4 regions of the Paeniglutamicibacter antarcticus genome follow, and region 4 is predicted to be linked to each of the others. Evidence: riboswitches for the same ligand, from Rfam matches in the RefSeq annotation. Region 4 holds a riboswitch; each other region holds the start of a gene.
What was found. A riboswitch is a leader RNA that binds a small molecule or an ion and turns the genes downstream of it on or off. The one in region 4 is predicted to bind S-adenosylmethionine.
Positions count from the first base shown of each region.

Region 1 (7,543 bases), on a different contig from region 4:
ATGCTCGATCCCAACCAACACCATCGGACTGATGCTGCCAGCCGCGCCATAGTAGTTTTCGCAGGCGTCCTGGAAGATCTCCTGGACGGTCCCGGCCGCGCCGGGCAGAAAGACCACCCCGCCGGTACACTTCTCCAGGAGCACCGCTTCACGGGTGGCGTTGGCAAAGTATTTCGCGATGTGGGTGGCGAACATGTTCGGAGGCTCGTGGCCGTAGAACCAGGTGGGGACACCAAGGTTCGCCACGCCCACCGGCCAGCGTTCACGCACCGCTTCGGCGGCCCGAGCCCAATTGGTGATCGAAGGGTCGAATCCCGGCTCCTTTGCCAGCATCGCAAGCGCGGCTTTGAGTGTCTCCTGACCGGCGGAGCCAAGATACGCACCCAGGTTCGCTGCTTCCATGGCCCCGGGCCCGCCACCGGTGGCAACGATGAAACCGGCCTCGGATAACGCATGGCCCAATCGGGCAGCCTTTTCGTACCCGAGGGATCCACGCTGCTGGGCATGGCCACCCATGACGCCGACCAGGTCCGCGTGGGACAGTTCCCCGGTACGGATCTGTGAATCAAGCCGCGATCCGATCGCATGGTCATGCAAGGTCGTGGACAACGCCGCATTCAGCGCATCATGTGCGCCCGCGCCCAATCGATGCGCGGACCATGCGTAGATCCGCGCATCGGGCACCGACTCATAAGGCCCGGAGTCCAGGCCACCATACAGTTCAGCCCCGGTGTAAAGTTCGCCGCGGTACGGGTCGAAGGGCAGGCCGGGGATCTCCGGGAAGACCAAGGCCCCTCCGGCGCGCAGCCGGCGTTCGATCTTCGTTTCGATCTCGCACCCCATGAACACCGAGCCTGCCGAGCGCAACTTGTCCAGCACCGCACTTCGCTCGCGCAGGTCGACCGATTGCACATGCCACCCGTGCATGGAGGCTGCCAACCGTTTGTCCGTCAATGCCAGTGCCGTGGCCGCGTGCTTGTCGAAATCCTTCAGCGAGGCAATTTCAACCACGCGCGGGAGGGGATGCAAGGCCGGAGTGCTGTTCATGACATCAAAGACTATCTACATTCGGGGCACCGAGATGTATTTGTGCACAGCACATCCCGTCTTGGTTCGTGCTGGCGGGCTGAACGTGAAACGATAGGAGGATGACCGATTCTGCTTTTCCCATGGTCGACGCGCGTGAAATTCTGCGTGTCGTTGGTGGTGTTTCCTTCACCCGAGGCAAGGCCTTGGCCACAGATGCCGCGCTGAGCGGATTCTTGTGGGATCCGGTTGCCCAGGCCCTGGCCGCTACGGTGTCCGAGGATGGCGAGCCCCCACGCGATGTCGCCATCACGCTGGCTACCAAGAAGACGGTGCGCGTCATTGACGCTGCCACCTGCCCCTGTGCCGACGCGCCCAAGTGCCGGCATGTCGCCGCCGTGCTCATTTACTCAAACTCCATGCACCTGCGCGCCAAGGACGTGGTGTACCGCACCACCGCCGCCGCTGTGCCGGCGTGGCAGCAATCATTGCAGGAGCTGCTCGCCCCTGCACCGGCAACCCCCAAGTCCTTGGGCGGGCCCAGTTCCAAGCACCCCGTACTGCAGATGGGTTTGCAATTCGACCTGCAGGACACCACACTCTCGGCACACCAGCAGTGGGCTCCCGGCTCAGGCGTGGGACAGCTCAAGGTCGCCTCCCGCCGTTGGCGCCTAGGGGTGCGCCCGGTAGTGCGTTCCGGGATTGACCGTTGGGCGCGCTCAAACCTGCGCTGGAACAACATCACCTTCAAGACCTACGGGTTGAACCTGGATATCGAGCAGCACCGCTGGTTCTGCCAGTTCGTTCCGCTGTACCGGGCCAAGGGCGAACTCTACTTCGGTGAAGATAACGACTGGTTGTATCTTGACGAGTACTCCTCCGCCCTGCTCTGGGAGCTGCTGCCCGAAGCCAAGGCGCTGGGAGTAGCCCTGGTGGGCATGCGCACCAACACCCGCATCATGTTAGCCTCCCCCGCCCATGTGACCCTGGGGGCACGGGCCACGGAGGACGGGCTGGCACTGGCCCCCTCGGTATCCCTGAACGGGCACAAGTTCATCCTCGATGCGAACATGGCTGCAGGTTCGATCGGTAACCACGGCGTCTACGCCGCCACCGAGGACCACCATGAGATCCTACTGGGTCAGGTTCCCGGCGGGCTGAGCCACACCGAGCTGTCGATGTTGCGCCACCCCGAGACCCTGAACGTTCCCGAGGGTGAAACCGAGGAGTTCTTCTCCCGCGTCTATCCGCGCCTTGCACGCAAGCTGCGAGTCACCAGCCCCGATGCCTCGATCGAGTTGCCGGCGGTGCTGCCGCCCAAGCTCGTAGCCAAGATCCGCTACGGCACCACCGAATCCATCGACGTGGACTGGACCTTCGACTACCAAGGCATGGTCGTTGACGCTGCGGACCGGGACATCGCGGTGGAATCCGCGCTGGAATCCACCGTGCTGGAAATCTTGAACCGGTACCCAGCCTTCGAGGCCACGGTGCTTGGGCCCAAGCACCTGAAGGGGCTCGAGGTCATCGACTTCGTCCGCCGGGTGCTACCGGAACTCACCGAAGTCGAGGGCCTGGTAATCAAGGAAACCGGGAACCGCCCCGAGTTCCACGAACTCACCGAGTCCCCCGAACTGGTGATCACCACCGTGGAATCGGACCGGCGCGACTGGTTCGACCTGGGCTTGCTGATCTCCATCGGCGGACGCCAGATCCCCTTCGCCGAGATCCTGCGAGCCCTGATCAACGGCGAGACCAAGCTGCTGATGCCCGATCGCAGCTACTTCTCCTTGCAGGACCCGCTATTCGACAAGCTGCGCTCCTTGGTCTCCGAGGCCAGTGGGTTGCGGGACATGAAGGACAAGGAAGCGGATATCTCGCTAACCCAGTACCAGTACGCGATGTGGGAGGAACTCGACGCCCTGGCTGCACACGTCGAGGGCCCCGATGCGTGGGTGAGTGCACTGAATTCGCTGGTGGACCTGAAGGCCACCGAAACCGAGCTTCCCGCGACGCTCAATGCGACCTTGCGCCCGTACCAGACCGAAGGTGTCGGCTGGCTTGCGACCCTGTGGCGCAACGGACTGGGTGGGGTGCTCGCCGATGACATGGGCCTGGGCAAGACCGTCCAGGCGTTGGCGTTGATCCTCCACGCCCATCAGGTGTGGGAGAACCCAGAGGCCCACGAGGACGTCTCGGGGACGGCCGCGCAGCGTGCACCGTTCCTGGTGATCGCACCGACCTCGGTTGTCTCGAACTGGAAGGACGAGGCGGCACGCTTCGCCCCGTCGTTGCGTGTAGCCACGATCACCGACACCGAGTCGCGGGCCGCGGCCTCGCTGGCGACCATAGCCGGCGAGAACGACATCGTCGTCACTTCCTACACCTTGCTGCGCCTGGATGACAACGCCTATGCCGACATCACCTGGGCCGGGCTGATCCTTGACGAAGCACAGTTTGTGAAGAATAAGGCGACCAAGGCCCACCACGTGGCCCGGGACATGCCGGCACGCTTCAAGTTGGCGATCACCGGCACACCCATGGAAAACAATCTCATGGAGCTTTGGTCGATCTTCGCCATCGTCGCACCCGGGCTTTTCCCCTCGGCGTTGCGCTTCGCGGAGAACTACCAACGCCCCATTGAACGCCAGGGACTGCCCGAGCCTTTGGCCCGCCTGCGCCGGAGGGTCCGACCCTTCATGCTGCGCCGCACCAAGGCCGCCGTGGTCACCGACCTGCCCCCGAAGCAGGAACAGGTCCTGCACGTGGAACTGGGCGAGGCACACCGCCGGGTCTACGACACGCACCTGCAGCGCGAACGCCAGAAGGTGCTGCGCCTGGTCACCGACATGGACAAGAACCGGTTCACGATTTTCCAATCACTGACCCTTTTGCGCATGCTGGCACTGGATGCGTCCCTGGTGGATCCCGACTACGCCGATGTCCCCAGCGCCAAGCTGGACGTGCTCTTCGAGCAACTCGAGGATGTCCTGGCCGAGGGCCACCGCGCGCTGATATTCTCCCAGTTCACGTCTTTCCTGAAGAAGGCAGCAGACCGGTTGGACGCCGCGGGAACCCCGTACGCCTACCTGGACGGCTCTACGCGCAAACGCGCGGAGGTTATCGATTCCTTCAAGTCCGGCGCCGCACCGGTGTTCCTGATCTCCCTGAAGGCCGGCGGCTTCGGGCTGAACCTCACCGAAGCCGACTATTGCTTCCTGCTCGATCCCTGGTGGAACCCGGCAGCCGAGTCCCAGGCAGTGGACCGGGCGCACCGCATCGGCCAGACCCGCAACGTCATGGTCTACCGGATGGTCGCCAAGGACACCATCGAGGAGAAGGTGGTGGCGCTGCAGGATTCCAAGCGCCAGCTCATCTCCTCGGTCATGGACGAGGGTGCCGGATTCGGCAAGGTGCTCAACGCCGACGACATCAGGGAGCTGCTGCGCTAGAGGCACAGCTGCTCCCCCGGCGCCTATGGCACAAGCATGACCTTGATGGAGCGGCGTTCGTCCATGGCCGCATACGCCTCGGGTGCCTGCTCAAGGCCCATGACGGAGTCGAAGACCAGGCCGGGGTTGATCGATCCGGCCAGCACGTCTTCGAGCAGCTCGGGCAGGTAGGCGCGGGTACTGGCCGCCCCGCCCGCCACCGAGATGTTCTTCGAGAACAGCACACCCATCGGCAGTCCATCTTGGCCGTGGGGTACCCCCACAAACCCCAGCGCGCCACCGGGGCGGGTGCAGGCCAGCGCCTGGTCCATCGCCTCGGCGGTTCCCACGCATTCAAGCACAGAATCGGCAAGGACTCCACCGAGCAGCCCGCGCACCTTCTCCGCGGCTTCGGCGCCGCGTTCGGCCACCACGTCGGTGGCCCCGAACCCGCGTGCCAGAGCGGCACGGTCTTCGTACCTGGCCATCGCGATGATGCGGCTGGCGCCCAGTCGCTTGGCGGCCAGCACCCCGCAGAGCCCCACGGCTCCGTCCCCGACCACCACCACCGTGCGGCCCGGTGCGACACGCGCTCCCAGTGCCGCGTGGTGCCCGGTGCCCATCACGTCGGAAAGCGCCAGCAAGGACTTTGACAGCTTTTCATCGGGATCACTGACCCCGGGTACCGGAACCAGCGTTCCCTCGGCGTTGGGAACGCGCACCGCCTCTCCCTGACCACCGTCAACGGGCAGCCCGTGCTCGTCGGTACCGCCCCAAGTGGCCCGGTGCTCGCAGGCCACCTGGACTCCGTTGCGGCACGGAGGGCAGGAACCGCAGCTGTTGGCCCAGGGTGCCACCACGAAGTCCCCCACCGCCAGGCTGGTGACCCTGGAACCGACGGCTTCGATGACGCCGATGAATTCATGGCCGATGCGCCGTGGCTCCGTCGTCTCGGTGACGCCGCGGTAAGGCCATAGGTCCGAACCGCAGACGCAGGCGGCGGTGACCCGCACCAACGCATCGGTGTCGGCAAGGAGCTGCGGGTATGGGCAGTCCTCGACGCGGATGTCCCGCGGTCCGTGGATCAAGGTGGCGCGCATTCTTCCTCCGCAAGGTCGGGTTGGTGTTTCCACGATCCAGCCTATGCCTGTTTCGTGTTCGTTCTGCAACGTATAACCACAATCAACCTCGCGTTGATGACCGTTTGTTGCCCGGGAAACCCTGTTGCTCGCAAATCGTGCCCGCGGCCAAGTACAGTTGGTAATGCTTCACGAATTCTGGCTGCCGCACGGCAAGGCTCCGACCGGCCAGATACCAACCCCATAGTTGCACGGTGGGTGGTTCGGATGACGAAGCGGCCCCTCGGTTGCATCCCGCGCGAAGGGCAAGGACAACGAACCCCAAGGACGTGTGCGCCATCATGTACAGCCCAACATTGGCCTCTTCACCGCAGACCAATCCATTGCCGCGCTTTGCCGGCGACTGGATCACCGCATGGATCGAGGTCCACGACGATACCGGCCTGCTGCATGTGGGCGCAGGGCCGCGCGAGTGGGTCTTAGAAGCGCTGGCGCCGCACAAGCTCTTCACGGCCATGGCCGGCCACGGGCCTCTCGAGGTCGAATTCAACCCCGAGCTGCTGGTGGTCCTTCTTCCCGGGGCCCACAAGCTGGTCGGGAGCTCATTCTTCCGCCTGCGCAGCTAGGAAGATCAGGCGCGGCAGGACTAAAAAGACCGGTGGCGGCCTCGTTTGCTAGGTGAGTAGCAAGGAGGCCGCCACCGAAAGGGCGATCCACACGCTTAGAGTGCGGCGTAGATTTCGCGCAGCAGCGTCGCGGTTTCCGACGGGGTCTTGCCGACCTTCACACCGGCAGCCTCGAGTGCTTCCTTCTTGGCCTGTGCCGTACCGGCCGAGCCCGAGACGACGGCGCCAGCATGGCTTATGGTCTCGGGCTCCGGGCCGGTGCTCAGGCCCGGAACCCGAGACCATTTCTGGTTGCCTTGGACTAGGCAACGAGAGTCTTTTAGGGAGTACCGTGGGTGGGCCACGTCGCTTGGCATCGCGAACCTGACCACATGCCCCGCCCTCAGACCCTGGCAATCGACCTCCAAAGCTCTTCGTGAATCCCGACGGGCTTTCGAAAACAGATAGGCTTCTGACCGGCCTAGATGTCCAGGATCATACGCAATCCCTTGCACCGGGAGACGCAGATCATCATAGTGTCCCCGGCGTCGCGTTCCTCCTCAGAGAGCAACGAGTCGCGGTGGTCAATCTCCCCCGAAACGACTTCCGTCTCGCAGGTCCCGCAGATCCCCTCCCGGCAGGAGTTTAAGGCCGGGATCCCGGCTTGCGCCAAAGCATCCAAAATACTGGTGCCCACCGGCACCTGGACCTCAACACCAGTCGTGGTTTCAACCGTAAATTCGTGGTCCCCGTCTGCCGGGAGCGTGGCCGCGGGGTCGGCCACGAACCGCTCAAAGTGGAACCGGGTTCTGTCGTCCCAGCCTGTAGTCAGGGACGTGATGAAGTCAAGTAGCGGCCCGGGACCGCATACGTACGTGTGGAAGTCGGCATCGGTGGATCCCAACAAATCCTTTAGCGGATACAAGCCAGCGGTGTCATCGGCATGCAAATGCACCTTGTCCCCGTAGCGTGCCAGCTCCGCTGTAAATGCCATCGAGTCCAGGCTTCGGCCCAGGTAGACCAGCCTCCAGGGAACCCCGGCCGCATCGGCCTGGGCGAGCATCGGCAGGATCGGAGTGATCCCGATGCCCCCGGCGATGAATAGGTACTCGTTGGCATGCCCGAGTGCGAAGTTGTTCCTCGGTTCGCGGACCTTGATTCTGGCCCCTGGCTGCAGGTCGTCATGCACGAATGCCGACCCTCCGCGGCCGCTCGGTTCTCGCAGCACCCCCAACCGCCAACGCCCGGTGCCCGGTTCGGAGCACAACGAATACTGGCGCAGCAGTCCGTTGGGCAGCAGCACGTCGATGTGCGAGCCGGGGGTCCACGCCGGCAACGGCGTCGCTGAGGGATGTTCCAGGTGCAGAGACACCACGCAATCGGATTCTCGGCGGATCTCGGC
Region 1 is NZ_BAABLK010000002.1:80,819-88,361, reverse strand. It holds gene ABEA12_RS00410 (LOG family protein) at 1-1,047, opposite strand, end outside; gene ABEA12_RS00405 (DEAD/DEAH box helicase) at 1,149-4,478, shown strand; gene ABEA12_RS00400 (zinc-dependent alcohol dehydrogenase family protein) at 4,502-5,557, opposite strand; SAM riboswitch class IV at 5,724-5,854, shown strand; gene ABEA12_RS00395 (hypothetical protein) at 5,878-6,162, shown strand; partial or broken gene ABEA12_RS00390 (succinate--CoA ligase subunit alpha) at 6,258-6,422, opposite strand; gene ABEA12_RS00385 (PDR/VanB family oxidoreductase) at 6,623-7,543, opposite strand, start outside.
Region 1: another riboswitch for S-adenosylmethionine. It lies ahead of ABEA12_RS00395 (hypothetical protein); the one in region 4 lies ahead of ABEA12_RS08475 (bifunctional o-acetylhomoserine/o-acetylserine sulfhydrylase).

Region 2 (7,543 bases), on a different contig from region 4:
CTGTCGAGGCCAAGGTCATCGAGACGATGCGCCCGAGCACCACGCTGAATACCGTGCTGGAACTGCTCAAGAAGTAGCCCTTCGGGATTCTCAACGCAGAACGGCGAAGGCCGCCACATCCCGCAAAGGGAAGTGGCGGCCTTCGCCGTTCGCATTGTCCTACAGGCCGCGACCGACCTCCCAGATCCCCTCGGCGGTTCCGGTGAGCAGAGCGTTGACGGAAACCGCCTGCGCGTCGGTGAACGAGGCGATGTAGTCGACAATGGCCCGGGCCTTGCCCAGTCGTTCGATTTCGAGGCGGCCCCCGTTGCCCAACAGCGCCGGGGAGCTGGCATGGAGCTGACGGTACTCTTCGGTGGCGGCCTCGATGGAGTCGTGCAACCTCCGCGGGGCCCGTGCGGCGTCCTGCGGATCATCCAGCCATGCTGCCAGCCCCTCAGCCAGGGACTTGATGATCCGGGTTTGTCCGCGCTGGTAGAGGGCCAGGTCGGAGCGGTCCAGCACAAACCGCGAGTGCACGAACTTAAGCACCACCACGTCGTGCCAGGCCTCATCGGCCAACCTGACGTGCCCGCTGCGGATTCCCGGGTTCCTTTCGACCGCGATGGACGCCTGGAGCCTGTCGATCCAACGGCGGGTGAAAGCGGTGACGGCGCGGTCCGCGTCCAAGCCGCCGTCATAAGGCAAGGAAAGCAGTCCTTCGACAAGGTCGTGGCACACACGCTGGACCGAGGCGCGGAAAGCCTCGGCATCGGCGATCGCCGGGTCCTTGTCCGCAACCCTGCGCCAGGTGACCTCCAGGCCGTGGCCGGGGCGGCGCTGGTCCAGCTCATGGTCCTGGAGCCCGGTAAATTCCTTTGCGGAATCCAGCCAGTGCCGCAGCTCGGCGGAGACCGGTGAATACTGCAACACGCCGGCACGGTGGAAATCATCAAGGTCGTGCACCGCATAGGCAATGTCATCGGCGATATCCATGACCGAGCACTCCAGGGTCTGCTGGTGATTGGATATCTGCGGGAAGACCGAGAGCGCATCATGCATCTCGAGCGATTCGATGTCGTAGGCCGAGTACTTCACCGCACCCCTGCCGCCGCCAAGGCCAACACCGCGCGGCAAGAGCTGCGGAGGCCGATCGGGCATGGCACGCCATTCGTTGCGGGTCCATGGATACTTCAACACCGCCGCACGCACCGCCCGGGTCAGGTTCAACCCGCGCGGACTGGCATCGCAGCTGTCCAGCGCGGTGAGGATGCGGAAGCTCTGGGCATTGCCCTCGAACCCGTCGGGCAAACCCAGGGTGTGGCGGGCGACCCGGTCCAGTTCCTGCTCGCCGAGGTGCCCGAAGGGAGGGTGGCCCAGGTCGTGGGCGGCCGCGGCGGCCTGCACCACCACCGGGTCGCAACCGCCCAACTCCGCGACGAGCTTGCGGGTGGGTTCGTCGGCATTGCGAAGGCCGATGGCGATGGAGCGGGCGACCGCGGAGACCTTCAGCGAGTGGGTGAGCCTGTTGTGCACCACGGTGCCGGCGCCCGCCTGGGGGATCACCTGGGTCACCGCCGAGAGCCGGGAGAAATAGGGGGAGAAGCGGATGCGTTCGATGTCGATGCGGAACTCGTCTTCACCGGGCCGCGAATCCTCTGTGACTGCCCGGGCGCGTCCGCCGTCTTGGTGCGTCGTGTTCCTGATATCCATGATGCGCACCAGCCTAGTGGAGACCAGGGTGCACCGACCGGCCGACGCGTTGACCGAGCCGGACGCCGATGCCTGCCGTGTGGCTGCCCAAGTGATCAGTAGAGCTTGTTTGCACCGCCGTCGGCCATGAGCGTCTGGCCGGTCATGTACCTGGAGTCATCGGAGAGCAGGAATGCGACGATCGGCGCGACATCTTCCTCGGGATCACCGAAGCGGCCCAACGGGACCTTGGCCAGCGAGTCCTGGTACATCTGTGGGTATGCCTCGCTCCAGGCCTTGACCCCGGGGGTCAGCGCCATCGGGGAGACGACGTTGACGCGGATGTCGTCCTTGGCCCATTCGTTGGCGGTGACCCGGGACAGCCCGCGAATCGCCTCCTTGGCCGAAGCGTACGCGGCCTGTGTCTCCTGGCCGACCATGGCCGATCCGGAACCGAAGTTCACCACGGCGCCACCGTTGCGGGCCAACAGCGGGTAGGCAGCGGCCATGAACTGGCGGGTGGCACGGAAACCGGTGTTGAAGGAAAGCTCCCACTGGTCCTCGGTGAGGTCGTTGAACATCGCCTGAGCCGAGGCATGGGCGTTGTTGACCAGGCCGTCGAGCCCGCCAAACCTCTCACTTGCCAGTTCGACGGCCGTTTCGGCAACCGTCCTGTCACTGACATCCCCGAGCAGGAACTGCACGTTTGAACCCAGTTCGCCCTCGAGCGCTTCGCCGGCTTTGCCGTTGACGTCAACGGCTACGACCTTGGCCCCGCGGGCCACCAGCACACGGGAAATCGCGCCCCCGATCCCCGAGGCCCCGCCGGTGACGATTACTACCTTGTTGCCAAGCTGCATGTTGGTTCCTCTTCCCATCGAAGGAGATTGGCGGATCCGCAAGAGCGAACCGCCCATTCATACAATCACGCCTTGATGGGCAAAGGCTGCACGCCGCAAAAGGACCGTAAACAGATGCGCAGCCACTGCGATGCACGAACCGTCGGCGGGCGTGTCCCGGGGAAGGGGCGTCGCAAAGGCTTCACGAAGAACCGTGAGCGTAACGCTCAACAGGCAAATCCTTTGTGGATACGGTGTTCCGGCCTGGTTGGCGAACTTAACAATGTGACCTGCGCGGGGTGCATGCATGACGGAAAACAGTCACATGAAGTGTTTTTGCACTTCGTGACGGGTGGACGGCAAAGAGCCTTGCAGGAGCCCTCGGGTCTGGAACAAGATGAATGCATCAACCATCAAGAGCGGCTGAGAGATCTGGCTCGTTGACGCCGCAGCAACCATCATCCGATGGACTTCCCGTTGAGGGACCGTCCATCGACGAGGGTGCTAAGGCCAGAAGCGATGGAGCCGCTTCGGCGTTCACTCACCATCGTCGCAGGACACCCGTACCGGCGTCCTGGGGCTTTTGAGGTGATCCCTGGTGCCTCCCTCGTATCGACGAGGAGATATATACATGAGCACTGCATCGAGCGCAGCACCGCCGTCACTGTCCTACGAGCTGTACCCACCGGTGAACCGCGACGCCGCCGAAAGCGTCTTTAGCACCATCGCTGCACTGGAAACGACTGATCCCGATTATGTGTCGGTGACCTACTCGGGCTCACCGGCACGCCGCAACGCCTCGCTGGAACTGATCGAACACCTCATCCGAAACACCCGGCTGCGTCCGCTGGCCCACCTGACCTGTGTCGGGGAGAGCCGCGATTCGCTGCAGAACCTCATCCGCCATTTCGTCTCACTCGGGGTGCGCGGGGTGCTGGCACTGCGTGGGGACCTGCCTGCGGACCCCGGGCAATGGTGCGGGGAGTTCCCTTTCGCCCGCTACCTCATCGAGCTGATCCGCGAGGTCGAGGCGGACCACACTGCCGCATTGGCCGGCGGCCGGCTCGGTGTGGGTGTTGCCGCCTATCCCATGAGGCACCCCGAATCCCCGTCCTTTGAACACGATGTGGAAGTACTGCTGGCCAAGGAACGCTCCGGGGCCAACTATGCGATCACCCAGGTGTACTTCCAAGCCGGCGAATACACCAACCTTGTTCAAGCCTCGCGCAGGGCTGGGGTCAGCATCCCGATCATTCCAGGGGTCATCCCGTTGAACTCCCTGCCGCGGCTGAACCGGCTCTCAAAGATGACCGGGGTGGCGCCGGATCCGATTCTGGCCCACGCACTGGAAACCGCCGGCTCGGATGCCGAACGTCACCGCATCGGCGTGGACGCCGCCGTCAACCTGGCCCGCAGGGCCTTTGGAGACGGGGCAGCCGGCGTGCACCTTTACACCTTCAACGACCACCGCGGTTCGCTCGATGTGATCGAGCACCTCGAGCTGCCGCGCACCCGTTCAGATCTCACCAATACCTGGGCCATCCGCGCCGCGGTCTGACCCAGCGCCGTCTTTCCATCTTTCAGCACGCCAAAAACAGGAGAAAAAACATGCCGAAACCAACTTTTCCCGCCGTATCCATCCTCGGATACCCGCGCATCGGGCCGAACCGCGAACTCAAGAAGGCCCTCGAATCGCATTGGGCTCAGCGCACCGACGAGGCCGCGCTGCATGCTGCGGCTCGCGAGCTGCAGAACTCCGACCTCGCAAAGCTCACCGAGCTCGGGCTCGACCCCACCGACGCCTCGCTTCCCGGGGACTTCGCCTACTATGACCAGGTCCTCGATGCCACGGTCGCGCTCTCGGCGCTGCCTACCCGCTTTGCCGACCTGGCCGAGACAAACGGCACCATCGACACGGCGGCCTCTTTCATCCTGGCCCGCGGCGACGAGTCCCGCGCCCCGTTGGAAATGACCAAGTGGTTCGATACCAACTACCACTACCTGGTTCCGGAAATCGGCGAAACCAGCCCCATCAAGGCCAACGCACTCCCGCTGGTCGAATCCTTCAAGTCCCATGCGGCGAAGGGCCACACCATCCGCCCGGTCCTGGTCGGACCGATCAGCTACTTGCTGCTTGCCAAGGCCGAGGACCGGGCTGCGGTGGGCTTCGACCCGCTGGACCGCATCGATGAGGTCGTTGACGCCTACGCACAGATCCTGGTGTCCCTTGCGGCCGCGGGTGCACCCTGGGTACAGCTCGACGAACCCGCACTGGTCACTGACCGCGGTGCCGCCCTCGCCGTTCCCGGTGCCCTGGCGCAGGCCGTGTACACCAAGCTCGCTGCGGCGACGCAGCGTCCGGCGATCCTGGTGACCACCGGCTACGGCACGGCCGGGGACAGCGCACGTCCCGGTGCCACCGCCGGCCTGTTGGCTCGCGCCGGTATCGAGGCAGTGCACGTCGACTTGGTTCGCGGAGCAATCCCGCAGGCCGGGTTCCTCGGTGACCTTGCCGGCTCCACCTTGGTGGGCGGCATCGTGGATTCGCGCAACATCTGGCGCAACGACCTCTCGGCCTCCCTGGCTCTGCTCACGTCGCTGGGCGCCGAGGTCGACAAGGCCGGGGGCACCCTGGCTGTGGGAACGGCAACCTCGTTGCAGCACGTACCGCACGACGTTGCGTTGGAAAGCAACCTGCCCGCGCACCTGCCCGAATGGCTTGCCTTCGCCAACCAAAAGGTCGCCGAGGCCATCATCCTGGCCAAGGGCATTAACGAGGGCGCCGCTGTGATCGCCGCGGAACTTTCCGCCGCGGAATCGGCAATTTCCCGCCGCACGGGATTCTCCGGCACCACCGTGGCGCGCGTCCGTGAACGCCTCGGAAACCTCACCACCGTCGATTTTCGTCGGGCCGATGCCGGGATCCGAAAGGACGCTCAGGAGCAGGCCCTGGCGCTGCCGCCGCTGCCGACCACCACCATCGGTTCCTTCCCGCAGACCACCGAGGTCCGCGCCGCCCGCGCCGCACACCGGAGCGGAACGCTGGATGAGGCAGCCTACGAGGGGTTCCTCAAGGAGGAAATCGCCCGCGTCGTCGCGCTTCAGGAAAAACTGGGGCTGGACGTGCTGGTCCACGGAGAGGCCGAACGCAACGACATGGTCCAATACTTCGCGGAGAACTTCGACGGATTCTCAGAGACCGAAAATGGCTGGGTCCAGTCCTACGGCTCGCGGGCCACCCGCCCCTCGATTCTCTGGGGTGACGTCACCCGCCCGGCGGCCTTCACCGTCCCGTGGATCACACATGCGGCGTCGCTGACCGATAAGCCGCTCAAGGGCATGCTCACCGGACCGGTCACCATCCTTGCCTGGAGCTTCATCCGCGACGACGTGCCGCTGGCGCTCTCGGCCAACCAGGTGGCCCTGGCGCTGCGCGATGAGATCGCCGACCTGCAGGAGGCCGGGATCGGCATCATCCAGGTCGACGAGCCGGCGCTTCGCGAATTGCTTCCGCTGCGGGCAGCGGACCAGTCCGCATACCTGAACTGGGCGGTCGACTCCTTCCGGCTAGCCAGATCAGGGGCGGCCGACTCCACCCAAATCCACACCCACCTGTGTTATTCGGAGTTCGGCGAGATCATTGAGGCCATCGACGCACTGGATGCCGATGTCACCTCGATCGAGGCGGCACGCTCCCGGATGGAGGTCACCGAAGACCTGACCAGTTACGGATACTCCCGCGGCATCGGCCCGGGCGTCTACGACATCCATTCCCCGCGTGTTCCCTCCACCCAGGAGATCTCCGAGCTCATCGGCATCGCGCTTGGCTCCCTGGATCCCAAGGCCCTGTGGATCAACCCGGACTGCGGGCTGAAGACCCGCGGCTACGCGGAGACCGAGGCCTCACTGGCCAACCTGGTCGAAGCCGCCGCAGCCGCCCGCGCGAACCTAGGAGTGAGCGTCTAGCAACAAGGCGTTCACCTTGGGTGTGGCAGCTGACCGCTCACTGCCGCACCCAAGGGTGCGACACCCTTTTCTCTTTCTTTCTCCCCTTGGCTCGAAAGGCACGATCATGGCCCACAGCCCCTGGCGCAACGCCACCACAGAAGTCCACGCCGGATATTCCCCCTCCGGGGACCACCTGCCCATGACAGTGCCGATCTACAACACTGCGGCCTACGAGTTCCCCGACTACGCCACCGCAGCGGCGCTTTTCTCGCTCAAGGCCCCCGGCTTCACCTACTCGCGCACCGGAAACCCCACCGTCGCCGTGCTCGAGGAACGCGCGGCCGCACTGGAGGGAGGGGTAGGGGCCAACGCCACGGCCACCGGGCAGGCAGCCGTTGCACTGGCGCTGCTGGCGTTGCTGCAGGGGCCCAACCACCTGGTCGCCTCCAACAAGCTATACGGGGGCACAATGGACCTGCTCACCGACACCTTCGTCGACTTCGGCGCCACCGTGAGCTTCGTGGACCCCGAAGACCCCGCGAACTGGGCGGCGGCGATCACCCCGAAGACCCGCGGCTTCCTGCTTGAATCCGTGTCCAACCCGCTCGCCACCCTGGTGGACCTGCGAGCCATCACCGCGGTGGCACACGCGGCGGGGATCCCGGTGGTGGTGGACAACACCCTTCCAACTCCGGCCGCCTACCGGCCCATCGAGTTCGGTGCCGACATCGTGGTGCACTCTGCCACCAAGGCCCTGTCCGGGCACGGGTCGGTTCTCGGGGGACTGGTCATCGACGCGGGCACCTTCGACTTCTCCGACGCCGTGCGCTGGCCACAGATCGCCGGGCCCAAGGCACGCTACGGCGGGGACACGTTGTTGGGACGATACGGAGCCAAGGCCTACCTGATGCTGGGGCGCTCCAAGTTCCTGCACGATTTGGGTCCCACGCTCTCGGCGGCCTCGGCAAGTTCCATCCTTACCGGCATCGAGACGCTCTCCTTGCGTGTGGCCAAGGCCCAGTCCAACGTCCTGGAACTGGCCAAGGCCTTGGAAGCCCACCCGGCAGTGGCCCGGGTCCACCACC
Region 2 is NZ_BAABLK010000033.1:6,947-14,489, forward strand. It holds gene ABEA12_RS10895 (NADP-dependent isocitrate dehydrogenase) at 1-77, shown strand, start outside; gene ABEA12_RS10900 (deoxyguanosinetriphosphate triphosphohydrolase family protein) at 160-1,692, opposite strand; gene ABEA12_RS10905 (SDR family NAD(P)-dependent oxidoreductase) at 1,788-2,531, opposite strand; SAM riboswitch class I at 2,918-3,036, shown strand; gene ABEA12_RS10910 (methylenetetrahydrofolate reductase) at 3,142-4,068, shown strand; gene metE (5-methyltetrahydropteroyltriglutamate--homocysteine S-methyltransferase) at 4,119-6,476, shown strand; gene ABEA12_RS10920 (O-acetylhomoserine aminocarboxypropyltransferase/cysteine synthase family protein) at 6,583-7,543, shown strand, end outside.
Region 2: another riboswitch for S-adenosylmethionine. It lies ahead of ABEA12_RS10910 (methylenetetrahydrofolate reductase); the one in region 4 lies ahead of ABEA12_RS08475 (bifunctional o-acetylhomoserine/o-acetylserine sulfhydrylase).

Region 3 (7,543 bases), on a different contig from region 4:
CCGTTCCACCGGCAGGTTCCATTCCCCGCGCGACGTTGGCAGAACCTATCACCGGCGCAGCGCAGGAAGACAGGATCCGGTTCAACGTGACTCCAAGAATGCATCGGGTCCCGATCACGGGTGCTTCGGGATCCCACCGGGCACCGGTGGATGACGTGCACGTTCGAAGCCCGGAGCCGAATCAACCATGCTGCGGCCGGCACATTTGGCGCCCTCCTGGCCCGCCGATGTTATGTCGCCCCAACCGGTGTCCACCCCGTTCCACATCCGGTGCAAGTGGCAAGAACAGCGGTGGCGCCAAACCCGTCGCGTGCTAAGTTACGGGGATGAACAGACGCATTTCCAGGTCCTGGTCCTGGTCCTGGCTCACGGAACCGGCAGCACGTCTTTCTCCGGCACGCAGGATCGGGGCGGCCGCGCTTGGCGCCTTTCTCATCTTCGCCGGAACCAGCCACCTGAGCTTCGCCAGGGAGGAGTTCCGGTCCCAGGTCCCGGGCTGGGTCCCCCTGGATGCTGATGCGGTGGTCTTGGCTTCCGGTGTCGTGGAAATCGGGCTCGGGGCAGGCCTGGTCCTGTTGCGAAAACGCAGGGCTCCCCTGGGCCTTGCCGTGGCATTGTTTTTCCTTGCCGTCTTCCCGGGCAATATCGCCCAGTACCTGGATCAACGGCCCGCCTTCGGCTTGGACAGCGATGCCGCGCGGCTGACGCGACTGTTCTTTCAGCCACTGCTAGTGATGTGGGCGCTGTGGTCCACCGGGGCCTGGCGGGAGATGCGCCGGCGAAACAAGCCCTAACGGCCCTTTGCGCCGCATACCGGTTCGATTCCCTCATTCGCTTTATTGGCAACTGTTCCGGGAAACCAGCTTGCCACCGCTGCGCCATGGTTCCACAATGGAAGTACATGATCGGCCAGGATGTTTTGGCTTCGCCCATTAACTTTTTGCCCATGCGACGGTAGATTCATGATGCCACCCACCCGGGAGGTGGTCCTACGAAGCGTCCAAGACGTCACGGGCGGAGGGTCCTGACTCTGCCAGCCCCAGATAGAAAATCCCCCTTTGGAAAGAGACCGGAATGCGACAGGAACGTGAGAAGCCCTCACCTGAGCACTTGGTTCCGCAAGGAATCTCCGACCAAACCGTGCAAGCCTTGGGGAAACTCTCAGAGGCCTTGGAAGTCGTTGAGGACGCCCGCGGCAGCCTGTATCGATTCCATCGCCTCACTGGCAAGGCTGATTTGGCATTGGGAGAAGCTGTGGAGCTTCTCCGGGACGCCGGCCACGGCGACATTGCCTCCGAACTTGACGCTTCGATGGTAGGCCGAAACGTCCTGGACGGCAGATGGACCTTCCAGATCGTCGAGGAATACGACGATGGCTACTATGCCGAGCTCAAGGAGCGGGAACGCGGGATCAGGCAGGAACTTGCCGAGGGAAAACGCCACCTCTTCGAAGCCCGCATGAAGGAAGAGCGACGCACACGCGGACGGGCGCAGCACGAATCCGTGCCCCCAAGGGAACAAGCTTGATTTCCATGCCATCTTCCCCGACCCATCAACCGGCCACACGCCTGAAGGCTACATACGCCCGGGCCTACGAGTCGACTTTTGTTCCGCACGCCACCGACGCGCTGCGCCTGCTCGCGCTGCTTGCCGTTCCTGCCGCCTGGATCGGCTTCGGCCCGCTTCCGGCACTGACCATGCTCCTGGTATCCGGCGGCACCTGGATCATGCGCGTCTACTCGGTCACGCGCCTGCAGGACGTTGCGGGCCAAATCACTTTGTTGCTCGCGGGAACCTTCAGCACCCTGAGCACCTACAAGCAGGTCCAATGGCTCGACAACGTGGTCCACTTCGCCGTGCTGATGGTGCTGACCATGATCCTTCACGACCTTCTGGTCCAACACCGGATGCTCCCGGTGCCCGGCTCTCCGCGCATGGCCTTCGGCTCACTGCTGAGCGTCACCGGGCTGGGCGCCTTGATGGCGGTGCTCTGGGAGATCGGGGAATGGATCGGGCACGAATTCATCAATGAGGAGGTTGGGGTCGGATATTTCGACACCATCATCGACCTGCTCTGCGGCGTCGCGGGAGCCGTGGCCGGGGCACTGTGGCTCGGGCGTTCCTCGCGACGTCGGGCGGTGGCATGACAAGCATCACCGTGGTGGTCCCGGTGCTCAACGATGCCGGGCACTTGGCGGTCCTCCTCGATTTGTTGTCCCGGCAGAGCCGGGTCCCGGACGAAATCATCATCGTGGACAATGGCTGCACCGATTCCAGCGCGGAGTTGGCCAGGGCCGCCGGAGCCCGAGTCATTTACGAGCCGGTACCCGGGATCCCGGCGGCGGCGGCCGCTGGATACGATGCCGCGGGCTCCGAGATCATCGTGCGTTGCGATGCTGACACACGTCCCGCTCCCGACTGGCTCCAATACATCGAGGAGCATTTCATCTCCTCCGGACGGGTGGATGCGTTGACCGGCCCGGGCAGGTTCTACGACCAACCGCGCGGCCTGGGCTACGTGGCGTCGGTCTTCTACGCCGGAGCGTATTTCTTGGCACTGGGCGGCGCAGTGGCCCGCATTCCCCTGTGGGGGTCGAACATGGCGTTTCGCCGCGAGCTATGGCCCAACGTGCGCGCACAACTGGACCTTGGCGTCGATGGCATCCACGACGATCTGGACTTCAGCTGCAAGCTCGAAGACGGAACAGCGGTCCTTTTTGACAGGCGGTTGCGCGTGGGGGCCGCCGGACGGGTTTTCTCCGGTCGTGGGACGTTGCGCGGGTCCATCCGCATGGCCCTGCGAACACTGGTCCACAACGGTTCCGGACCGGGGGTTTGGAACCGCTGGCGACGTCGATTGGTTCCACCGCGCCAGCAGCGCTAACCGGGCTGATTTGTGTAACATGATCTCCCTGCTTGATGCCGCGGAGCGAAAATCCGTTCCATCGAGACTAAAATGGTGGCCATGACCTCCCCATACTCCGACCCCATGCCGGCGCCGGAAATAACTTCCGTCGGATCACAACTTGAATCTCTGGTCTTGGAAGTGGAACACGAGTTCTCCCGGATAGCAGTCACGGCCCGACGGGGAATCCGCAAGAAAGCCACCTCCATCCACCCGGACCTTCAGCCACTGGGATACAACGTGCTTTCGATTTTGGTCCGCGAACACGCCCAGCAGCAAATAACCTTGGCAGAGGAACTGCAAGTGGACAAGGCCACCATGAGCCGGACGATCAAGTGGCTCGAGGCCCATGACCTGGTCACCCGGGTCCCGGACCCGCAGGACGGCCGGGCAATGCTGGTCAGCGTCACCAATCTGGCCAGGACCGGATTCCTCGATTCGAGTGCCGCCTCCCGCCAACGCTTGCGCAACCGCCTGGCATCCTGGGACGCCGGTGAAATCAGGCATTTCGCCGACCTGCTCTCGAAGCTGAACGACAGCGATTCCCAGCACCGCTCCGGCTGAGGGCAGCGGACCCTACCGCACGGCGTCTTGCGGTTTCTTCGCCACGAGATCGGAGATCCACCCGGAAAATCGTCAATACAGGGCCAAACGCCACCGTCATCCGGCCAACATTCGATATGATCCCGAGCTGTCATGACGAACCATTAAGGGCCCCTTTTGCTCCCGTGCCACGGATTCGGGAAGACTCAATAGCAGAATCACGAGCTCCAACCATTCACGGCCCTGGCCGGTTGGACCGCAACCCCCTTCGTCATAGCGGGGTGCGCCAGGTGAGGATTCGACGCCGCCTGCCTGGTTCGGCGTAAGTATGGCGTTGTGCTTGGTGCGCGCCAGCCACGAAAGGATCAACTTCCCATGTCAGAAATCCTGCTTGAAAACACCCTTGAAACGGTTCGCTCCCAAAAGCTCATTGCCGCCGGCACCGCCTGGGGCGATCGCATTGCCGCCAACACCGCAAGCGCGTCGCTGACCTTCACCACAAGCGGCGTTTCCACCGGATCGGTATCCAGTCAGATCACCGCCGGGAAGCACAGCTTCACCGTTGACGAGCCGGCGGCATTGGCCGGAGACGACGTGGCAGCCAGCCCCGTCGAGTTCGCCCTCGGCGCGCTCATTTCCTGCCAGGTTGTTGTCTATCGCCTGTACGCCCAACAGCTGGGCCTGAAGATCGATTCCCTGGAAGTCAACGCGGATGCCGACCTGGACGTGCGCGGGCTCTTCGGCATCGAGGCAACCGTTCGTCCTGGTTTCGGCGATGTGCGCCTGAAAGTGAAGATCGACGGACCGGAAACCCGCGAACGCTACGAGGAACTCCAAGCAGCCGTGGACACGCACTGCCCTGTGCTCGATATCTTCACCAACCCCACGCCGGTGAGCGTCGAGTTGGTCACCTCGAACTAGCACCACCAGGAACACGGCCGCGGGCCGGTGCCGATCATGCCGATCGGCACCGGCCCGCGGCTTCTTGCGTTGTTCCACCGGGGTTCTTGGCAGTCGCCACAGAAACCCCCGCTGTTCGCCCAAGCAGGATTCCAGCGGATATATCCCCCGGAAACATCCAGGGCAATCCCCGATTCAAGTTTCGCGGCACTACCACGACACAATGGATCGGTTCTGTTTTCTGCTCAGCAGCGTCGTTTGTGCTTCACACCGGTCGCCGGACTGGGTGCGGACCCGAACCCGGGTACTCAAGCAGTTCCCCGGCTCAGCGGCTGCGGCAAGGCCCAGGTCCGGGTCCCGATAGACCATCAGCCAGGGAAGCCGCCAGTGCAGCAGAAAAGCAGTGCATCATCCCCGGCATTTTCGCCACGTGCTTCGAATTCCGTAGCGGGTGTGGCCTGATAACGGGCAGCGGCACTTCGACGAGGATTGACCCGGCCGCGCCATCCGCGGGGTAAGAAGCGGATCCGTCCGCAGGCGGAAACGACGTCCACCAGGCCCAGGACGCGCTCAAGCGCGGGCTCGGCAGCCGACACCTGCAGATGACCACCATCGGCACCGGGCTGTTCGTCGCCTCCGGCGGCGCATTGGCCATCTACGTGATGGTTGGCCTGATGGTGTTCTTGCTGATGTAGTCCTTGGGCGAGATAGCCGCCAAGATTCCCGTCGCCGCGAAGCTGGTCGCAGCCGGGATCCTCATGGACTTCTGGTTCCCGGCTGGGTCTGGGCGGGAGTGTTTCTTGTCGTACTGACCGGGCTCAACGCGCTCTCGGCCAAGGCCGTTGGCGAATCCTGGTTCTGGCTTTCGCTGTTCAAGGTTCCCGCGGTGGTGTTGTTCCTGATCGCCGGGGTGCTGATGATCCTCGGGATCTTGGTCGAGCACCTGCCCGGGTTCAGCAACCGGCAAAACCGTGAGGATCTCTTACACGGCGGGTTCTCCTTCCACGGCACCGAACTAGTCTGCGTTACCGCCGGCGAGGCAAAGAATCCCAAGCGCGAGATACCGCGGGCAATCCGCACGTTTTTCTGGCGCAGCATGATTTTCTGCATCGGTTCCATCGTCGTCATCGGTTGCCTGGTTCCCTTCACCGATCGCAGTTCTCTTGGCTTCGGGCCTCGGCCGACGTCGCCGCTTGCCCGTTCACACTGGTTTTTGAGCGTGCAGGCATCGCATTCGCCGCGGCATTGATGAACGCCGTCATCCTCACCGCGATCCAGTCGGCGGGAAAGTCCTGGCTATATGCCTACACCCGGATGCTTTACGCCATGGGCCACGTCGGCAAGGCACCCAAGGTTTTGACCGCACCAGCGCACGCGGCGTCCCCACCTTCGCACTGCTGGCCACCTCCGTTGTGGGGCTCTTTGGATTCCTGTCGGCCATCGTCGGGCAGGGCGCCGCATACACCTGGCTGTTGAATGTCTTCGGGGCTCAGCGGTTTTATCCTCTGGGCGGGAACAGCCATCTCGCACTACAGGTTCAGGCGCGGTTTCTTGGCCCAGGGCAACAAGACAAGCGACCTGCCCTACCGGGCGACGCTCTTGCCCATCGGGCCATTGCGCGGCTTCGCCGTGCTGATCCTGGTGATCTCCGGACAAAACTTCGCGGCGGTCGTGGCCGGAGGGTCCTTGGCGGTGCTCTCCCCCTACAGCGGCATCCCGATCTTCCTGGGCTGTGGCTCATCCACCGGCACGTCATCAAGTCCAGGGTCTTGCCGTTGCTTGAGATGGACTTCGAGGCGCCTCCGCCAACCAATAGGCCCGCCGGGACCGAGAACTTCGGGACTACTGCACGCGCTCCGGAATAGTCTTGCGGTAGGAAGCGGCAACAACGCCCAAAACCAGTTGCACTCCCGCGATACAGATCAGCAGGATCAACGGGAGCGTCCAGGACCCTGTGGCCGCAAAGAGCAACCCCATGCCGAAGGGACCGCTGGTCGCCAACAAATAGCCGACGGACTGGGCCAGGGTGCTCATCGCCGTGGCTTCTTCCGCCGTGTCGCCGCTGTGGGAAATCACCAGCAGCACCAGCGGGAAGACAGCGAATCCGACGCCCATGGACACCGCGCACAGCCAAGCCAGCGACAGCGGCAACACCAGCAGGCCCGCGATCCCCAACGCCACCCCAACCGAACACATGATGATGGCCCCGCGCAGCATGTTGTGCTTGTTCACCAGCCACAGCGCGAAGATCGTTGCCGGAATCGAGGTCAGCTGCAACACGCCCAGGATGACCCCGGCCTGCGCCGGGGACATTGAGCGGAAAATCAAGACGCTGGGAAGCCAGCTCATCAGCGAGTACGCCATCAACGCCTGGACGCTGAACAGCCCGGTGATCACCAGTCCGCGCTTGGTGCGCAGCAGCGAGAGCGGACTGGTTCCGGCAGGCTTGGGCGCGGTGCCCTTCTCGACGCGGGTCATGAACACAAAGGGGATGAAGGCCAGGACCGCAGCAAAGGCCAAGAGACTCCAGGTGGCCAACCCGATGGTCGGGGACCCCGACGCCAGTGCCAGCGGCACGCTCAACGCCGAAGCCGCCGTGGCACCGATGGACATGGTGATCGTGTAGACCCCGGTCATCATGGAAGTCTTGTGCGCGAAATGCTGGCGGATGAAGGAGGGCATTGCCACGTTGCACAGCGCAATCCCGCACATCGCAACCACTGTTCCGGCCAGCAATGCCCAGGTGGTGGGCAAGGCGCGGAAGCCAAGTCCTGCAGTGAGCACGCACAAGGCCAGCAGCAGCGTCCCGGTGAGTCCCAGCCGACGGGCCAGCCATGCCGTCGCTGCACCGGCAGCGGCAAAAACCAATGTCGGGATCGATGGAAGTAGCGCGGCAACGAACGGACCGTAGCCCAGGTAGAGCTGCAGGTCATGGAAGAGCGCCGAGGCGCTGGTGATCCCGGCACGCAGGTTGAATCCCACAAGAACCACGGCGGTGAGCGAAATCAGCATGAATCCGCGTGAAACGGGACGTGCGCTTGCGGGGGTCACCGCGGGGTTGGGTTCTGGTGCGTTGGGCATCCTTATAGGTTACGACTCCCGGTGGCCGGGAGCCGGCAAGTTCGTCACATGGAGGGATTTTTCACAGCGGTCCGGCTTCACAACGGGCGTTTGGCCCGCTGCGGCTGGATCGAT
Region 3 is NZ_BAABLK010000022.1:115,877-123,419, reverse strand. It holds gene ABEA12_RS05590 (DoxX family protein) at 327-794, shown strand; gene ABEA12_RS05585 (hypothetical protein) at 1,075-1,527, shown strand; gene ABEA12_RS05580 (DUF2238 domain-containing protein) at 1,533-2,147, shown strand; gene ABEA12_RS05575 (glycosyltransferase family 2 protein) at 2,144-2,884, shown strand; gene ABEA12_RS05570 (MarR family winged helix-turn-helix transcriptional regulator) at 2,966-3,469, shown strand; SAM riboswitch class IV at 3,665-3,783, shown strand; gene ABEA12_RS05565 (OsmC family protein) at 3,824-4,369, shown strand; gene ABEA12_RS18625 (APC family permease) at 5,142-5,597, shown strand; partial or broken gene ABEA12_RS18620 (amino acid permease) at 5,597-6,025, shown strand; gene ABEA12_RS05555 (MFS transporter) at 6,191-7,429, opposite strand; gene ABEA12_RS05550 (TetR/AcrR family transcriptional regulator) at 7,507-7,543, opposite strand, start outside.
Region 3: another riboswitch for S-adenosylmethionine. It lies ahead of ABEA12_RS05565 (OsmC family protein); the one in region 4 lies ahead of ABEA12_RS08475 (bifunctional o-acetylhomoserine/o-acetylserine sulfhydrylase).

Region 4 (7,543 bases):
GAACGGTTTGATCACGTTCTTTCCGGAGCCTTGCGCCCAGTGCGGGCCTTGCTAGGCTCGATGGAGACAACGGATCATCAAACAATTCGCCTTTCCCCGTTTCGGTGCCGGGGCCGGGAATGGCCGATCAAGGAGTAGTGCATGGTGCAGGTGGTGGGCTCAGGGAAGATGTTCCGGCTGGGATTGGTGCTCGCGATTTTCGGGGCTGTTTTCCAGGTCTTCGCTTCGCCGCTGCTGAACTGGATGATCAACGAGAACAGTTTCTCCAATCCCGGCCTTGGAATCGCGCTCGGATTCATCGCCGTCATCCAGCAGGGAGCATTCCTCGGAGGGTTGTTCCTGCTGGCTGGATCATTCGTGGTCCGCTCGGCCGAAGAAGCCGTTGCCGCGGTGCACAATAAAAATGGTTTCACCGAACATTCCCCGCAGGACTAGCCAGCGATTCCGGGTGCGGGACCCTGCGGCCGTTCGGCTGATGAGCAGATTCGCTCCCAAACCCGAAGAAAGCGAGGACGACCATGCCCAAGCTCATGGGCTCCAAAACGATGCTTGTCCTCGGTGCGGTGATGGCCCTGGTTGGAGTGGGACACCGGTTGGTCATCGGTGCGCAGTGGGGCTGGTATTACGAGGCAACGCTGCCGGTTGAGGATGCGATCCCGGGGGCGGGCAACTTGTTGCAGCAGGTCTTGTTCATCGGCGGCCTGTTCCTGCTCATCGGTTCGCTGATAGTGCGGCACTTCGAGATCCTGAAAACCGAAGTGCAACAGGCCTCCCGCCCGGATGCGCCCGGCTCCGGCAAAACCAGAACTTAAGCACTGTGGACCCCACCGAAAAGATTCAATGGGGTCCACAGTGCTGGTGGCTCGTCGCGCTGTATCGTTAGAGCGTGATTGCACCCTTGGGTGTTTCAAAGGTGACCGAGAGGATTCCAGGTATCCCGTGGGGTGCCTGCCAATCCACATCTACGTCCCCTACCGGTAGCTGCTCGGGCTGTCCGAGCCAGTCTGCGACGCGTTCGCTGGATCCGGCAATGCTGATCGAAGAGATCTTGCCTACCGGGTCCAAGGCCTTTGACGGGTGAAGGTCTTCGGTTCCCTCATCCCAGCGCAGCAGATACGGAACCTGCGGATCGGCGATCAAGCCATTGATGCCTATCTGGCGCCAAGTGAGTTCCTGTCCGTCGGGGAACTTTCGGTTTCCCGGAACGGAACCCCTGCCCAGACGTTCCTCAGCCGGAGCCAAGTCGTCAACGGCAACGCACCAGCCCATCCAACCGCCGCCGAGTTCGGAGCGGGCGCGAACGGCCTGCCCAAACGGCGCCTTGTCGGAGGACGGGTGATTCAAGACTTCGACAACTTCCAGATACTGACGATTCTTCAGCGGGAAGATGACATTGCGCGTACCAAAACGTGGGTGTACACCGCCCTTTACAGATTCGAGTCCAAGGGCCTCGCCGATCCGGGCGGCAGTTGCCGCGAGACCGTCGGGTCCACAAGCATAAGAAACATGGTCCAACCTCATCATGTGTCAATCATGGCACTTTGTGACCTTGCTCTCGACTTAGGTGGACCTAACTTGCATTTAAGCGCCGTCGGGAAATCGCCTTCAGGGCGCGGGGGACACAGTCGGCTGGTCACAATTTGAGATGTGCTTGCGGACTCATGGTGTCGTGGGCCAGACTTATTGACAAGGTCATGAGTTTCAGTAAAAAGCCCCGGCTTGCTGAACGGCAACCCTCCACCGCGGTGGGGTGCCCCGGGTGAAGACCAGGCCCTGCGTCAAGAAGACGTAGGACAAGCGCGGGAATGCACCAGCACATAAACGACTCCATGACGGAGCCGGCAATGGGCATACCCCTGAATCCTTGAGGGGGAAGCAATGAGCCAAGATAACTGGTCATTCGAAACACGTCAGATCCACGCAGGGCAGGAGCCCGACCCGACAACTGGTGCACGCGCCCTGCCGATCTACCAGACCACGGCCTTCGTGTTCCCGAGCGCGGAAAGTGCAGCTGCGCGGTTCGCCCTGACCGAGCTCGAACCCATCTATACCCGCCTCGGCAACCCGACCCAAGATGCAGTGGAGAAGCGCGTCGCCAGCCTCGAAGGTGGCGTTGGAGCACTCCTGCTGGCCTCGGGACAGGCGGCCACCACTTTCTCGATCCTGAACATCGCCGAAGCCGGCGACCATATCGTGGCAAGCCCCAGCCTCTACGGCGGCACCCAGAACCTGCTGAAGCACTCATTGCGCAAACTGGGCATCGAAGTCACCTTCGTCTCGGAGCCCGATGACCTTGAGGGATGGCGCGCCGCGGTCAAGCCAAACACGAAGGCATTCTTCGGCGAAGTGGTTTCCAACCCGCGCCAGGATGTGCTCGACATCCGGGCCGTCTCTGAGATCGCCCACGAGGCCGGTGTCCCCTTGATCGTCGACAACACCCTCGCCACCCCGTACCTGATCCGTCCGATCGAGTGGGGTGCGGACATCGTCGTGCACTCCGCCACCAAGTATCTCGGCGGACACGGCACCGCGATGGCAGGTGTCATCGTGGACTCGGGCAACTTCGACTTCGCCGCCGACCCGGAGAGGTTCCCCGGCTTCAACACCCCAGACGAGTCCTACAACGGCCTGGTCTACGCGCGGGACCTTGGGGTCAACGGAGCGCTCGGAGCCAACCTTGCCTATGTGCTCAAGGCACGTGTGCAGTTGCTGCGTGACCTTGGATCGGCCGTATCCCCCTTCAACGCCTTCCTGATCGCCCAGGGCCTTGAGACGTTATCGCTGCGCATGGAACGCCACGTGTCCAACGCCGTGCAAGTGGCCCAGTGGCTTGAAACCCAGCCGCAGGTGCAGCGCATCATCTATGCAGGCCACCCCTCAAGCCCCTGGTTCGAGCGCGGACGCAAGTATGGGCCCAAGGGCACCGGAGCGATTGTCTCCTTTGAGATTTCCGGCGGCAGGGAGGCCGGACAGGGCTTTGTCGATGCCTTGAAGCTGCATTCCCATGTAGCCAACCTCGGGGACGTCCGTTCCCTGGTGATCCACCCGGCTTCCACCACGCATTCCCAGCTCACCGACGCGGAGCAGATCGCCGCCGGTGTTTCCCCCGGACTGGTGCGCTTGAGCGTGGGCATTGAAAACGTTGCGGACATCATCGACGACCTGAAAACCGGATTTGAGGCGGTAGCGTCGTTGGCAGGTGCTGAACTGCAGGCCACCCGGTGAGTGTGGAGGCCGACGTGGATCTCTATGACTCGGAAACCTTTGCGGCGTTGGACTATGCCCCGGACGGGATCCTGAAGCACCTGAACACCGGTGCCTATACCTTTGAAACCGGTGCCACGCTTCCGCAGATCGTGCTCGGTTACGAAACCTGGGGCACGTTGAACAAGGACGCGTCGAATGCGGTTTTCGTTGCCCACGCACTGACCGGGGACAGCCACGTTGCCCAGGGTGCCTCCAGCGAGGCCGGGTGGTGGGATGGCTTTGTGGGTCCGGGCCAGACCGTGGACACCGAGCGTTACTTCGTGGTGGCGGCCAACATGGTTGGCGGCTGCTCCGGAAGCACGGGCCCGGCCAGCCCGGATCCGAACGGAAAGGCGTGGGGCTCGCGTTTCCCCTTCACCACCATCAAGGACTCGGTCCGTCTTGAATCCCGTTTGGCCGATGCCTTGGGCATCAAGGTGTGGCACACCGTTCTTGGCGGTTCACTGGGTGGGGCACGGGCCCTTGAGTGGGCAGTGGAGTTTCCCGAGCGGGTGCGCAACTGCGTGGTGGTTGCGGCCACCGCCGAGTCGTCGGCCGAGCAAATCGCTTTCGCGCAGGCTCAAACCGCGGTCATCCGTTTGGACCCGGACTTTGCCGGAGGGGACTACTACGAGAACGAACGGGTCCCGTCGGCGGGCCTGGGAATTGCGCGGCGCATTGCCCACATCACCTACCGCACGGCGGCGGAGTTGGATGTCCGCTTTGGGCGGGCAGCGCAAGGCGCGGAAGAGCCTGTTGCCGGGCCCGGGAAGGGCCGTGGCAGGTACCAGGTTGAAAGCTACCTTGACCACCAGGCCGACAAGCTGGTGAGCCGCTTTGATGCCAACAGCTACGTTGTGCTCACCGAAGCGCTCATGAGCCATGACGTGGCCCGGGGCCACGGGTCCATGCAGGGGGCCCTCGGGCGTCTTGGCGGGGTGAGGTTCCTGGTGGGGGCCGTCGACTCGGACCGTTTGTACTGGCCCGAGCAGTCGGAGTTGCTGGCCCGGAGCCTTCCGGATCCCTGCAACGTCCACTACATCACCTCACCCATTGGCCATGACGGCTTCCTGACCGACATCGAGCAGCTTCGTGAAGTCTTGAATCGGGAGATCCTGACCTAGCAGGTTTCGTGCAGGAGGCGTCGGCCCACTTGCGGAGGTGCGGCTATTCGGTCAGGATCTTTAGTCGTGCCTTGTCATACTCCTCGCGCGTGATCACTTGCCGGGCCAACAGGTCGCTGAGCTCTGCCAGGCGTTGCTCGCGGTTTTGTTGCGGAGCGAGCATCCGTGAATTTGCCGCCCTGGTGGCCAGCTCCGTTTGCAAGGTGAACGGATCAAAGCCGGCACGCCTGCTGGCGTTGTAGTTCCTGACCCCCACAAAGATGATGAAGCCGACGGCGGCCATAAAGAGAACGGCAAAGACGAGCATGAAAACCGGGAAGGCGTCAAAGACTGCGCCGCCGGGGGAAGTCTCCTGGCCAATCATCCCGAAGTCCGTAAACTCCGGGTCATCCCGGAACGGGTTGAACTCATCCATGCGACTTCCATTCTCACGTTGCCGATCCTGGCGGGAAGCCTAGGATCTGTCATTGGATGAAACCAGTGAACCATATCCAAGCGCCTTGTGGCGGGCAGCGGTGGATCCCTCGCCATACCGTGAGCAGATACTTTAGGTGCCGATGCTTCTCGTCGAGGGCAAAGCGGGGAGTAGCGGTACTAGATCGCCGGTCCGTTGCCCAGCGAGGCGTTGGGAGGTTGCTCAGTGAACGGCGCGGCCAACGGGCGCTTGGGGGAGATGCCGTCGCCGGAGGACTGGTGGCGAATGCGCCGCACCACCCACGGGGCCAGATGTGTGCGGGCCCAGATCAAGTCATCGCGCCGGGCGCTGCGCCAATTCTTGGGTTCGGTCTGGCTCGGTTGAACGTGTTGCATATTGTGTGGCACGTTGAGGGCATCAAGGGCCATCGCCGCAATGGTGTGGTGGCCCAAGGGGGAGAAGTGCAGGCGGTCATCGGCCCACATCCTGGGTTGGTGCAATTCGCGCAATGACCACATATCTGCCACTACGGCGTCGTAGCGCTCTGCAATCGCGCGCACGTTTTCGTTGTAGATGGCTACTTTGCCGCGGATGCCGCCAAGCATAGGAGTGTCGCGGATATCCGGACCGGTAAAGAGCAGGATGGTCGCGTTTGAGGTGGCCATGATGCGCATCAGCGCATCGAGCTTGTCGGCAATGGCATCGGGATCCCCGCCGGGACGGATGACGTCGTTGCCGCCTGCGCACAGGCTGATGAGGTCGGGCTTGAGCTCGAGCGCCGGGCCGGCTTGCTCATCGAAGATCCGGGTAATAAGCCGTCCCCGGATGGCGAGGTTGGCGTAGGAGAAGTCTTCGAGTCCATGGCTGAGCTGCTCGGCAACACGATCTGCCCAACCGCGGTTGCCTCCCGGGCTGTGCGGGTCGACATCGCCAATGCCCTCGGTGAACGAATCGCCCAAGGCAACATAGCGGCGCCACGGATGCTGGGTGATGCTTTGGGCCGCCAAAGCAGCTGACGGTGTTTCACCAAGGTTGTTCACAGGGTCATTCTTACCAAAGAATACCTAAGTTACCTAAGCGTAGGTTACGTTGGAATTGCTCGACGGCGAGGAAATTCTGCTTGACTGGTCTGGTGAGTGAAAATAGTTGGAACCCCACCGTCATTTGGTCCCGCCCGGAAGCCGAGCGCGCCGGCACCCCGCTTTTAGTTCTTTTGCATGGGTACCTGTCCAATGAAGAGGACTTGATGGGTCTCGCCCCCATGCTGCCCGAAGAGTTCACCATCGTCTCGGTTAGGGCGCCTCAGGCGTTGGGACCAGGGTACACCTGGTTCCCGCTGATGCAGGACCTTGACTACTCGTTCGATGCCGTGAAGCAGTCCATCGCCGATCTCTGGGCATGGTTGGAACCGGTTGCCAAGGCGCATTCGTCGGTGAGCCTGTTGGGCTTCTCGATGGGCATGGCCGTTGCCACTTCCTTGCTGCGCCACCAGCCCGAAGCCATCTCCACGGTGATCGGACTCTCGGGATTTGCCGTCCCGGAAGAAGGGGAGGGGTTCTTCAGGGATGAGGAGCTCAAGGCGATGAACAAGCCGGTCTTCTGGGGCCGCGACCAGGCCGATCCGGTGATCACGCAGGACAAGATCGAGTACACCCATGATTGGGCGACCAGTGACGTCCATGTCACCAAGGTGCTCTATGCGAACATGTTCCACTCGGTCAATGCGCAGGAGATGGCGCATGTGCATGAGTTCCTGAGCCACGTGGTGCTTAAGGGTGCCATGAAGTAACAGGTTTGCGCATTGGTTCATTGACGCAACGGCACCGCTCCTGCTTGTATTGGTTCAACGATACAAGCGGGGGCGTTCCACGCGTCCCCCTGGGTGGGAGAAACCGATGGTCAACGGCGCGGTGTTTGTGGTTCTCATCGGCTTTGTTGTTGGTCTGGTCATGCTGGTTCGGCGCGGTGTCCTGACGCAGCACCGTGCAGATCTCGGGTCCTTGGCACGAATGGGAAGCGCCACGGAGCAGGGTAACGCGCGTGAAGTGCTGCGCAGCCTGCGGGCACGAAACCTTGCGGCCGTGGTAGCCGTGGTCGCGGGCGGCTTCGCGGCCGTTACTCTCCAGCACATTTTCCCTGACGCGGCAGGGCTGGCGCTGGCACTCGCTCCCGCTGGCATATGGGTTCTGGCGGCATCGGTCTTCGCCTTCTGGCGGCTGCCCCACGAATTCACCGCCTTGCCAACCGATTCGTTCGAACAATCCACGGCGGAACTGGTGCCGCGCACCGTCTCGAGGTTCGGACCGGCGTGGGGACTCATGCTTCCGGCCGCCCTGTTGGCGACCACCGTCCTTGGACTTCTCGTGGCGGGTCTCGCATCTGGAACCGACGCGCAAGGACGCTACAGAAACCTGCCATATGTCTCGTCCGGTGGTGCCGAGTTGGACAGCAACATGGTTATCACCGGGCTGCAAATCGGTGAAGGCGCCGTTGGCCCGTTTCCGGGGTGGTACTACGGCATGCCGGTCATGGTGCTCTTGCTGTTGGGGACGGTGGTGGGCCTTCGGGCCTTGAGCTCCAACGCCCACCGGCCACGGCTACGTGGCGTGGACCTGCGTGGATTCGACGACGCGGTACGAACCAACGTGGGCTATGTGATCAGCACTGGCTTCAGCGCAATGCTCTGTTTCCAGGCCGCACCGATGATGTTGGTCGCAGCATCGGCCGTCAGCAGCTCGGGAACGCACCCGGTCTATAC
Region 4 is NZ_BAABLK010000027.1:137,842-145,384, forward strand. It holds gene ABEA12_RS08460 (hypothetical protein) at 142-435, shown strand; gene ABEA12_RS08465 (hypothetical protein) at 519-812, shown strand; gene ABEA12_RS08470 (VOC family protein) at 880-1,524, opposite strand; SAM riboswitch class IV at 1,691-1,806, shown strand; gene ABEA12_RS08475 (bifunctional o-acetylhomoserine/o-acetylserine sulfhydrylase) at 1,879-3,225, shown strand; gene metX (homoserine O-acetyltransferase MetX) at 3,240-4,370, shown strand; gene ABEA12_RS08485 (SHOCT domain-containing protein) at 4,414-4,785, opposite strand; gene ABEA12_RS08490 (SGNH/GDSL hydrolase family protein) at 4,965-5,825, opposite strand; gene ABEA12_RS08495 (alpha/beta hydrolase) at 5,918-6,574, shown strand; gene ABEA12_RS08500 (hypothetical protein) at 6,681-7,543, shown strand, end outside.